One region of the Blautia obeum ATCC 29174 genome, then DNA from elsewhere that is predicted to be linked to it. Evidence: predicted binding sites of a transcription regulator. Region 1 holds the regulator's gene; the other holds the start of a gene.
What was found. Region 1 encodes HrcA, which represses chaperone genes, less so after heat shock. Its sites were predicted from a motif close to TGTTAGCACTCNNNNNNNNNGAGTGCTAACA; they were not measured.
Positions count from the first base shown of each region.

Region 2: htpG (molecular chaperone HtpG) is a predicted target of HrcA. The motif match lies at 1,275-1,305, and genes of this name have one in related genera.

Region 1 covers NZ_CP102265.1:2,500,117-2,506,176, forward strand. Annotated here, with positions in the region: gene dnaJ (molecular chaperone DnaJ) at 1-1,088, opposite strand, end outside; gene dnaK (molecular chaperone DnaK) at 1,229-3,112, opposite strand; gene grpE (nucleotide exchange factor GrpE) at 3,283-3,927, opposite strand; gene hrcA (heat-inducible transcriptional repressor HrcA) at 3,958-5,010, opposite strand; gene NQ503_RS12120 (pyridoxal phosphate-dependent aminotransferase) at 5,275-6,060, opposite strand, start outside.
Region 2 covers NZ_CP102265.1:1,334,331-1,340,390, reverse strand. Annotated here, with positions in the region: gene htpG (molecular chaperone HtpG) at 1-1,198, opposite strand, end outside; gene NQ503_RS06375 (hypothetical protein) at 1,333-4,389, opposite strand; gene NQ503_RS06370 (hypothetical protein) at 4,636-4,893, opposite strand; gene NQ503_RS06365 (Cof-type HAD-IIB family hydrolase) at 4,893-5,699, opposite strand; gene NQ503_RS06360 (HAD family hydrolase) at 5,692-6,060, opposite strand, start outside.

The DNA.
Region 1 (6,060 bases):
TTTCCACATGCCTCATCAAACTTACGAAGAGCTTCTTTTGCCTCTTCATTCAGCTTGGTCGGTACCTGTACCACCAAAGTCACATAGTGATCACCGCGAATATTCTTATTTCTCAGGGACGGTACACCTTTACCCTTCAGACGGATACGTGTGTCTGTCTGTGTTCCCGGCTTCACTTCGTATGCCACATCGCCATCAACTGTATTGATATGGATTTCTCCACCTAGCGCTGCCTGCGCATAAGTAAGCGGGGCTGTGGAGAAGATATTCATATCCTGTCTCTGGAAGATTGGATGACGGGCTACATTCACTTCTACGAGCAAATCACCTCTCGGACCACCATTGGTTCCAGGTTCTCCTTTATCACGGATACGGATACTCTGTCCATTGTCAATACCGGCCGGAATAGAAACCTGAATCTTCTTTCTGGAAGAAGTATATCCTGTTCCACGGCAGGAAGTACATTTTTCTTTGATAATCTTACCGGTTCCATTACATTCCGGACAAGTCTGTACATTTCGAACCATGCCAAACATAGACTGCTGTGTATAGACGATCTGACCTTCTCCGTTACATTTCGGACAGGTAGTCGGCTGTGTTCCCGGCTTTGCACCAGTTCCATGACAGGTCGTACATTCATCCTTCAGAACGATCTCCAGTTCCTTGTCACATCCAAACACTGCCTCTTCAAATGTAATATTCACACGGGCGCGTAAATTTGCACCCTTCATCGGTCCATTATTGGCACGACGTCTTCCACCGCCGCCAAACAGATCTCCGAAAATATCCCCGAAGATATCTCCCATGTCTGCACCGTTGAAATCAAATCCACCAAAGCCGCCGGCACCACCGCCGCCCTGTTCAAACGCTGCATGACCAAACTGATCGTACTGGCGTCTCTTTTCTGCATCACTTAAGACACTGTATGCCTCTGTTGCTTCTTTGAACTTAGCTTCTGCTTCTTTGTCTCCCGGATTAACATCTGGATGATACTTCTTGGCTAATTTTCGATATGCGCTTTTTAATTCTGAATCACTGGCAGTCTTGCTGACACCCAGGACCTCATAGTAATCTCTTTTATCAGCCATCTTTTCTCTTTCCTATATGTTAGATTTGCGTTATTGTTCTTATGCAGCTATATGCCACACAAAATATTATTATAATCCCCCAATGCCACTCATGCAAGCATGAATGGCATCTAAGGTTTTACATCTTATTTTTTACTTTATTATACTTCCTTGTAATCAGCGTCTACGACATCATCACCGTATCCAGCTTCGTTGCCGCCCTGTGCAGCACCTGCACCAGCACCAGCTCCCGGATTCGGTCCAGCCTGACCGCCTGCCTGCTGTGTCTGCTCATACATTTTTGCGAAAAGTTTCTGAGCACTTTCCATCATCTTTTCCTGAGCAGCTTTGATATCAGCGATCTGTGCATCTGTCATTTCTGCATTTGCTGTCTGAGCAAGGAGATCTTTCAGTGCATTCAGATCTGTTTCAACTGCAGCTTTATCGTTTGCATCAATCTTATCGCCAGCTTCTTTCAGTGCATTCTCAACCTGGAATACCATAGAGTCTGCATTGTTTCTTGTGTCGATTCCCTCTTTACGTTTCTTATCCTGAGCTTCGAACTCAGCAGCTTCTTTAACTGCTTTGTCGATTTCAGAATCAGACATATTGGAACCAGCTGTGATTGTGATGTGCTGTTCTTTACCTGTTCCAAGGTCTTTTGCAGAAACATTTACAATACCGTTGGCATCGATATCAAATGTAACTTCGATCTGCGGAACACCACGACGTGCTGGCGGGATTCCATCCAGACGGAACTGTCCAAGGGATTTGTTGTCCTTCGCAAACTGACGCTCACCCTGTACAACGTTGATATCTACTGCTGTCTGGTTGTCTGCTGCTGTAGAAAAGATCTGGCTCTTCTTTGTCGGGATTGTAGTATTTCTCTCGATCAGACGAGTTGCGATACCACCCATTGTCTCGATAGACAGTGACAGTGGAGTAACATCCAGAAGAAGAATGTCACCGGCACCTGCATCACCAGCAAGTTTTCCACCCTGTACGGAAGCACCAAGTGCAACACATTCATCCGGGTTCAGAGATTTGCTTGGTTCTTTACCTGTGAGCTGTTTTACTTTGTCCTGTACTGCTGGGATACGTGTAGATCCACCTACCAAAAGTACCTGGCCAAGCTCAGAAGCTGTGATACCTGCATCTGACAGTGCACGGCGAACCGGTTCTGCTGTCTTTTCTACCAGATCATGTGTCAGCTCATCAAATTTAGCTCTTGTAAGGTTCATATCAAAATGCTTCGGTCCTTCTGCTGTTGCAGTAATGAACGGAAGGTTGATGTTTGTTGTTGTTGCGGAAGAAAGTTCTTTTTTAGCTTTTTCAGCTGCTTCTTTCAGTCTCTGAAGAGCCATCTTATCAGCACTTAAGTCTACGCCTTCTGCTTTCTTGAATTCTTCGATCATCCAGTCTGTAACTTTCTGGTCAAAGTCATCACCGCCAAGACGATTGTTACCAGCTGTGGAAAGAACTTCGATAACACCATCACCGATCTCGATAACAGATACATCGAATGTACCACCACCTAAGTCGTAAACCATGATTTTCTGTTCTTTTTCGTTGTCAAGTCCATATGCAAGAGCTGCTGCTGTAGGCTCGTTGATGATACGTTTTACATCAAGACCTGCAATCTTACCGGCATCCTTTGTTGCCTGACGCTGAGCATCATTGAAGTAAGCCGGAACTGTGATAACAGCTTCTGTTACGCTTTCTCCAAGATATCCTTCTGCATCTTTTTTCAGTTTCTGAAGGATCATCGCGGAAATTTCCTGCGGAGAGTATTTCTTGTCATCGATTGTTACACGATAATCGGTACCCATCTCTCTCTTGATGGAAGAGATTGTTCTCTCTGCATTTGTTACTGCCTGACGTTTTGCAGGCTCACCTACCAGACGTTCTCCTGTTTTTGTGAAAGCAACTACAGACGGTGTAGTTCTTGCTCCTTCTGTATTTGCAATAACGGTTGGCTGTCCACCTTCCATTACAGCTACACAACTGTTTGTTGTACCTAAGTCAATACCAATGATTTTTCCCATGATAATATTCCTCCTGTATATATTCTAAGATTATTATATATTCTAGTTTGTCCTTCCAGAATCAAGATGCTCTACGCATCTTTCGTGCTATGCACTTATGATTCTGTCAGGATCGTGCCAGAAAAAGTAAATGTCTGCTTCGCAGCCGCTTCCTTTTTCCTTGAGCACGATCAGTTTGCAACTTTTACCATGCTGTGGCGGACTACAAATCCCTTGTAGGTGTATCCTTTCTGAAGCTCCTCCACAACAATATTTTCTCCAACAGATTCATCCTCCACATGCATCACTGCATTGTGGAAATCCGGATTAAATTCTTTTCCAACAGCTTCGATCGGTTCTACTCCCATGCCTTCCATTGTAGTGGTAAACTGTTTGTAGATCTTCTGCATTCCCTCTGCAAATGGATCATCTTCCGGAGCCTGTGCAAGGCCTCTTTCAAAGTTATCTACAACCGGAAGGATCTTCTCGATGATATCCTTTGCTCCGATCACATACATGCTGGATTTTTCTTTTTCCGTACGTTTACGGAAGTTATCAAACTCAGCCATGTTACGCTTCAGCCTGTCAGTCAGATCTTCAATCTGCTGTTCCAGCTTATTGTCTTTTTTCTTTTTGCCAAAGAAAGAATTTTTTCCTTTGGTTTCTTTATCAGATTCCTTATCGTCTTCAGCTGCACTCTCGGTTTCCTCTGTGGTTTCCGTTCCTGCGGTTGCCTCCGGCGATTCTTCTACTGGTTCTGTAACAGGTTCTGTTTCCGGAAGGTCTTTCTCTGTTTCTTCCTGTACGCCAGCTTCTTTTTTATTTGTTTCTGACACGTTCTTTCTACCGCCTTTCCAGTCTGACAGCTAACTGTCTTGATTACTTTTATTTTTTTTGAATACCTCATCGAGTTCGACCTTGAGAGTCTTCAGACTATTTACTACATTTTCATAATCCATTCGTTTAGGTCCTACGATACCGATTGTTCCATGCATGCCCTCTCCCAGTTCATAAGTTGCAGTAACAACACTGCAATCTTTCATGGTAGAAATCGGAAGTTCATCTCCGATATACACCTGAACACCGGTATTGTCATCTGCCATCCGCTCCTTGACCAAATCAACCAACTGCTGTTTTTCTTCAAAAGTAGAAATCAGCTCAGTGGCTTTGGTCTTATCCGACAGTTCCGGATATTTAAAGAAGTTCGTTGCACCAGACGTATAGATTTCCAGATCGTCTTCATCGACATGAATGGTTGCTGCAACTGCATCCAACACTCTTGCTACCAGTCCACTGTGGATTCCTGCCTGTTCTTTCAGTCTGGCAATCATGCCCAGATTAATGTCCTGTATCGGCAGGCCATTCAGATTGGTATTAAGAAGAAGGTTCAACTTCAGAAGTGTCTCATCATCCATTTCTTCATCCAGATCAATGATCTGATTACGGATGACATTTCCTTCGCAGACAACCACAGCTACTAACTGCAGCTCATTGACACGGGACAGCTGAATAAATTTCAATTTATTGCCGCTGTACTGAGGAACTGAAACCATCGTCGCGTAATTGGTATTGGAAGCCAGGACACGTGCTACATTCTTAAGCACTTTTTCCATTTTATCGGTCTTCTCAATCATCAGATTACGGATTTCTGCAATTTCATCTTCCTTTTCTCTCATCAATTCATCCACATAAAGCCGATAGCCTTTATCAGAAGGGATTCTTCCTGCCGATGTATGTGGCTGAACGATGTAACCCATGTCTGTCAGGTCAGACATTTCATTTCGGATCGTTGCTGAGCTGACATTCAGGTCTGCATCCTTGGATATTGTCCTGGATCCTACCGGTTCGCCCGTTTCCATGTATGTCTTGATGATCGCTTTCAGAATTCTTTTCTTACGATCTGTCAATTGTTCATCCATGTTCTCAGCTCCTTTCCTATTAGTCTGTTAGCACTCATTAACGAAGAGTGCTAACATCTATACTGTTAAGATAGCACTGTCGTAATTGTTTGTCAACATCTAATTTATATTTTTTAAAAAAATCGAAAAAAATCACAGTACGGGCACAAATCGGGAAAATCTACCTTTCCACTCTGTTACTTTGTGTCAAAAGTACTGTGATTATGTGAATTTCTGTTCTTAATTTATTATGAATGCATTTTTTAATATGCTTCGTTTACTTTCTCAGATTCCGCTTTTACGGATAGCTTCTACAACTTCGCGGATTTTTTCCGGTGGCAGGACGAGAGCGAAACGTACATATCCTTCACCATGCGGTCCAAAGCTTGCACCAGGAGTCACAATAACACCGGCTTTTTCCATCAGTTCCATGCAGAATGCCATACTGTCTGTACGTCCTCCCGGGATTCTTGCCCATACGAACATCGTTCCCTTGCCATTCGGAAGGTCCCATCCGATTTCACGAAGGCCATTACAGAGTGCATCTCTTCTTTCCTGATACATTCTGCACTGCTCCTGCACACTTTCCAGTGGGCCATTCAATGCTGCGATCGCTGCCTTCTGAATTGGCAGAAACATTCCAAAATCGATCTGGCTTCTCAGCTTGCGAAGTGCCGCGATCACATCTGGACGCCCAACCAGAAAACTGATTCTTGCTCCTGTCACATTGAAGGATTTCGAAAGGCTGAAAAATTCCACGCCGATTTCTTTCGCTCCTTCTGTTGCAAGGAAACTTCCGCCATGTGCTCCGTCAAAGATGATATCACTATATGCGTTGTCATGAATGATCAAAATATCATATTTCTTCGCAAAGGCAATGATTTCTTCATATAATCCCGGTGTTGCAATGCTTCCTACCGGATTGGAGGGCAGAGAAACTACCATGTATTTTGCTTTCTTTGCAACTTCTTCCGGAATATCCTTTACATATGGAAGAAAGTCGTGTTCTGCCACCAGCGGATAATAGTATGGCACTGCGCCTGCCATCAGACTGCCTGCTGCAAATACCGG
Region 2 (6,060 bases), 1.2 Mb from region 1:
TATCTGCTACTTTCTTGGAAATATATTCAGAAATTTTCTGAACAAATCCATCATTCTGCAGCGCACTTCTGGATACATTCAATGGCAGATCCGGACAATCGATCACACCTTTAAGAAGAAGCAGGAATTCTGGGATTACCTCTTTAATATTATCTGCGATAAATACCTGGTTATTGTATAATTTAATTGTTCCCTCAATAGAATCATATTCTGTATTGATCTTCGGGAAATATAAAATACCTTTCAGGTTAAACGGATAATCCATGTTCAGGTGGATCCAGAACAATGGCTCTTTGTAATCCATAAATACCTTACGGTAGAATTCTTTATAATCCTCATCAGAGCACTCATTCGGATGTTTCATCCACAACGGATTCGGATCACTTAAAGATACCGGACGTTTGTTGATCTTTACACGCTCACGTGCAGGAGAAACCTCTACAACTTCTTTTTCGCCCTTATCATTTTCTTTTTCTTCTGTCTTTGCATCTTCATGAATATGTTCAACGACAACATCGTCGTCTCTCAGATCAGCTTCGTCGATTGTCTCATACTCCTGCTCTGCATTTGCATTAGACAGATAAATATTTACCGGCATGAAAGAACAGTATTTCTCAATAACTTCACGCATACGATATTCATTACAGAACTCCAGGCTTTCATCATTCAGAAACAGCGTAATCTCTGTACCAACTGTTGTTCTGTCCCCATCCTGCATATCATATTCTGTACCACCATCGCATGTCCAGTGTACTGCTGTTGCACCTTCTTTAAAAGAAAGAGTATCAATATGCACTTCATCTGCTACCATAAATGCAGAATAGAATCCCAGACCGAAATGACCAATCATCTGGTCATCCGTTGTTTTATCTTTATACTTCTCCAGAAATTCTGTTGCACCGGAAAATGCGATCTGTGTAATATATTCCTCTACTTCATCAGCAGTCATACCAATACCATTATCGATAAATTTCAAAGTCTTTGCTTCAGAATCTACAACGACCTGCACTGCCGGTTTATAATCATCCGGGAAAGCATATTCTCCCATCACTTCAAGTTTCTTTAATTTTGTAATGGCATCGCAACCATTGGATACCAGTTCTCGAACAAAAATATCATGGTCAGAATACAGCCATTTCTTTATGATAGGAAAAATGTTTTCACTGTTAATTGATAAATTTCCGTGCTTTTCAGCCATATTATCCACACTCCTTAGATTCTTTTTTTTTCGTTTTTCTATATACTAATCCCCTTTTTTCCAAAAGTCAAGAAAAAATTAGCACTCATTTTAAATGAGTGCTAACAAAACTTTTATCGTTTTTCATTTCTTTTTTATTTTTTGTTTTTCTTTTTGTAAAATACCACTCCGCCAATCGCACCTGCCGCAATGATCAGGATACATACAAATGGAAGGATTGGTGTATTATCACCTGTTTTTACGGAACTCTTTCTGTTCGCTGCAGGTGTAAGATTTGTTCCAGGAGCAGTCACTTTGGCTTTTGCGATGCTGAAAGATACCTGTCTGGTATCCGTTGTTCCTGTTGCTTTCCAGCTGCTTCCATCATACTGCTGCTGTGCAAAAGCAACTTTCAGCGTATAATCCCCACTCTGTGCCAGTCCAAAAGACGCAGTATATGGTGCGGCGTTCCAGACATTTGTATTAATGACTGTCCAGCTCTGCGGAACATAACGGGTGTCTCCTTTTTTCGGAGAATTATTATCCATTCCCGCACCAACTGCTGTAAAGGAAATCTTTGTCTGTGTAGTATAAACTCCATTTACATCAATGCCTGTAATCTTATTATTCTCTGCAGATGCAACTTTTGCACTGTATGCATTTACGCTGACTTCCACAGAAGTAGCAAGACTGATCTTATTATCATTATCCACTCCGGAAGGCAACGTCACGGTACCGGATACAGTAAATTTCTGAGCATCTGTACTGGACTGCTTATAAGAAGTTTCTTTCACATTCCATGAAACTGCTGCTTTCATACTTCCTTCTGTTGTTTCAACCACTACAGTAGATGGAAGTTTCAGAGAGGCTGCATCCTTCTTCGTCCCATTTGCAAGTCCGGTAACTGCTGCCGGCTGCTGAATCTTCGTAAGAACTGCATTTCCCTTCACAACCTGTAAATTCACTGTAATAGATTTATTTAAAGATGAAGAAATCTTAAGGTCCTCTGAATAAGCACCCACATCCAGTCCTGTCTTAGGCTGCACTGTATAAACAGCAGTTGCTCCCGGTGCCAGTGTAAGCTGTGCAGGATCAACAGAAACTGTAAAATTTGTCAGTGCCGGCTGTTCCAGTGTTACTGTCACATTTCCATTGTTCGTGACCGTGAACTGCTGTGGAGCAATCTCACTATAGCCCTTCTTTGCGGCTGCAAAATCAATCAACTGTCCTGAAACATCCAGAGAAGGATCTGGAGAATTTACTGTAACTGTCGCAGTGATCGGAATGCTCTTTCCATTTGTAGTATCTGTAATCGTAAATGTTTCTGTATAAGGAGTCGCATTCGCTGTAAGATTGATCTTTGGCTGAATTGTAAATGTAGCCTTAGCTCCGCTCTTAACAGTCTGTGCCTGCCAGGTAATATCAAAATACTGTCCCTGGGCTGCGCCTGTACTGCTGACTGCATCAGACAGAACAGCATCTGCATTTCCTTCATTTGTCAGTGTGATCGTCTGAGGCGCCGGAAGTTCTGTATATCCATCTACCAATGTTCCAAAGTCAGGACCATCTTTAGGATCGCGTGTAACATTGCTCACTGCCGGAGCAGGTATCGTAACATTCACAGGAACTATGATCTTATTATCGCTGTTATTTTTATCTGCAAACAGAATATTATCCGGATAAGGCGTATCTGTTGCCAGATTTTCTGCCGGTGTAACTGTAAATGTCGCACTTTCACCAGACGGAATCACCTGTTCGGAAGGATCTATTGTCACTGCAGGCGCCGCACCTGTTGAAGAAGCAGCTACTGTCACTGCCTGTGCGGAATTATTTTTTACAGTGATCTGCTGGCTTTCTGTAGATTTAAATGTCAACCCGGACTCTGCAACAGTATCATCTACTGCCAGTGTAACTTCTGTTGTGGTACTTCCATTATTTCCGCCATCTGAAGTGTTCGCATCATTCGAAGGATCTGTTGTACTGTCCGCCGGAGTTTCATCACCTTTATTCTGATCATCTGCTGTCGGATCTGATGTATTTCCTGTATCTGTTTTCTGATCATCCTGTCCGTTGCCGTTCTGTGCATCATCCTTTGCTGCCTCAACTGTCATCTTTGCTTCAAACGAAACTTCTACACCTTCTTCACTGGTATATGTGATCGTATCATCATACTCTCCTGCTGCTATCCCGGCACGCGGTACGATCCACAGCTGCTGACTGCTATTCTGTTCCATTGGATCTGAAATATCCTGAACCATAAAATGTTCCGGACTGATATCTGTAAAATTCAACGTAGTATTGCCGGTATTCGTTACCGTTACATACTGTGCCTGTATACTGTCTTCCTGACCGGAAATCACAGTTCCAAAATCTACAACTTCAGAATTTCCGTCTCCAATGACGATACTTGCATCTGCTGTTGGAGTTTCCGTTTTTCCCGTATCGTTGTTTTTCTGAGAGTCCGCAGTATCTGCTGCATCATTTGTCTGTCCATATGTGCCATCTTCTGTTGCTTCCGGAATACCATCCACAGATTCAGAACCTGCACTTTCACTCTGCTGCTTCTCTTCATCTGTTGTAGCAGCGGGAATGCCTTCTATATTCTCAGTTCCTGCCTGTGTAGAATCCTCCTGATAGGTTGTGTCTGTATCCTCGGACACACCAGTCTGTGTTGTTTCTTCTGTATCAGCAGAAGCATCTGTATTCTGAGACTGTTCATTTTCTGTTTCTTGTGCAGCCTGCTGTTCAGCAGTATCTGCAGCGGCAGCCTTTTCTTCTGCTGCTTTTACCTCCTGGCCAGCAGCAGTCTGCGCATCTATTACTGTATCTGATACAACTTTCAGACTTCCGGTATAACCATTTTCTTCTTTGCCGGTGACCGTCAGGACAATTTTGGAACCAATATCATCCTGTGTTACTGTATAAGTCTTGTCTTTTCCGAGTTCTTTCAGTTCAGGCTTCTCCCCTGCTTTCTCTGTTTCCTCATCCTCAACTGTTTTTCTCTCCCAGAGATAGGCAACATCATCCTCCGTCACTCCCTCTGGCTTTACTTCTTTAAATTCTGCACTCAATGTTCTGCCTTCTGCTGCAGTTCCCTGAATCTTCAATTTACCATCCAGTGCTGGAATTTCTGCTGCAAACACTGTTGCAGAAATCATCGACAATGCCAGAAGCACCGACATAATGACTGCAAGAATTCTCTCTTTCCGCATGATTCATCCTCCTTTTAGATTTGTTCTGTCCTGATTTATTTCTTATAGAATTCGACTTTAACTTTTCTTTAATTCTTTGTCGGTATCTATACCCCGTCTCCTGTAAAAAATTATAACACAGGTTTTTTATCGAATGTAATTTGTATTTTACAGAACTGTTACATTACCACATTGTTCCTCTACACAAAAATATCCCCGGTCATATTACTTATCGACCAGGGATATACGTCTTTTTTATGAATTTTCTTATCCTTCCACGATCAGATAACCACCGGATGGAAGTGTAAAAACTTCACATGCCTCTTCCAGTTCCTCATCAGACATTCCACTGACATCTGCTCCTGCTTCATCCAGATACTTTCTGACTTCTTTGATATTTTTTACTTCAACAGCCATGCAGTCTTCCAGAAATTCCTCCGCTTCTTCCACAGTCTCAGCTACCGGTTCATCATAAAGTCTGCCTTGTTCTTTCAAAAAAACCTCAATACTCTCTTCTGTATACATTATTTCAATACCTCCTCAATGTTTCCTTTCGCCGTAATCAGCTTTTTTAGTATTGTCTCAACTCTCTCCGTTTCATATGCCGCTGCCTGTTTTACTCCATCTTTGGCATGTGCCATTGCGAAACTGTACGGAACAGATTTCAGCATGGCAATATCATTGTATTCATCACCAAACACGATACATTCTTCCGGTCTGATTCCCAGAATCTCCTGATATTTTTCAACGCCTTTTGCCTTATTGGTATCAAAAGGAATAAAATCCACCCATGCTGTTCCGGAAGTCACAACTGTACATTTGTCCCCAAAGCGTTCATTCCAGTAATGAATCGTATCGTCCTGCAGTCCGCCTCTTTCATATACTGCCAGTTTCATACACGGTTCCGTGATTTCTTCAAAGCTATTGATTTCTTTGCAGACATTTCCAACGACATTGATCATCAGATCTCTGAAATGTTCTGTTTTCGGTCTGATATAGTAAAAATCTTTCGTGGAACAGGTAAATTCTGATCCTTCTTTGTCATAAATATTTTCTGCGATTTCACGGACCAGCTCCTGTTCAAAACTGTCCTGATAAAGAACTTTTTCATTATACACAGCAAGACCGCCATTTTCGCTGATAAACGCCATATCATCCACTACTGGCCGGAACATTTTTTTCATATTTGCATACTGACGTCCACTTGCAGCCACAAACAGTATTCCCATTTTTTTTAACTGTCTGATCAGTGGGAAAATTTCTTCCGGAAGGCTCTGCGCCCCCTTAAAAAGTAAAGTTCCGTCCAGATCACTTGCAACAAGTTTAATCATTTTTCCATTCCTCGCATATATATAATAAATCCTGTGGTTTCTCAGCCACTTTTTCCGCACCATTACTCTCCAGTTCCTCACGGTCACGAAATCCCCAGAGTACTCCTACCGTATGCATTTTTGCAGCAGTTCCTGTTTCCATATCTGTTTTGGTGTCACCTACATACATACACTCTGATGGAGATACGCCAAATTCTGACGCCGCTTTCAAAGGACCATCCGGAGCTGGTTTTCTTCGTATTGAATCACTCTGTCCGATCACAAAGTCAAAATACCCATCAAACATCTTCTCTATTACTTTCACAGCTGCCACATGTGGTTTGTTCGAGCAGACTGCCAGCTTCATTCCACGTTTTTTCAG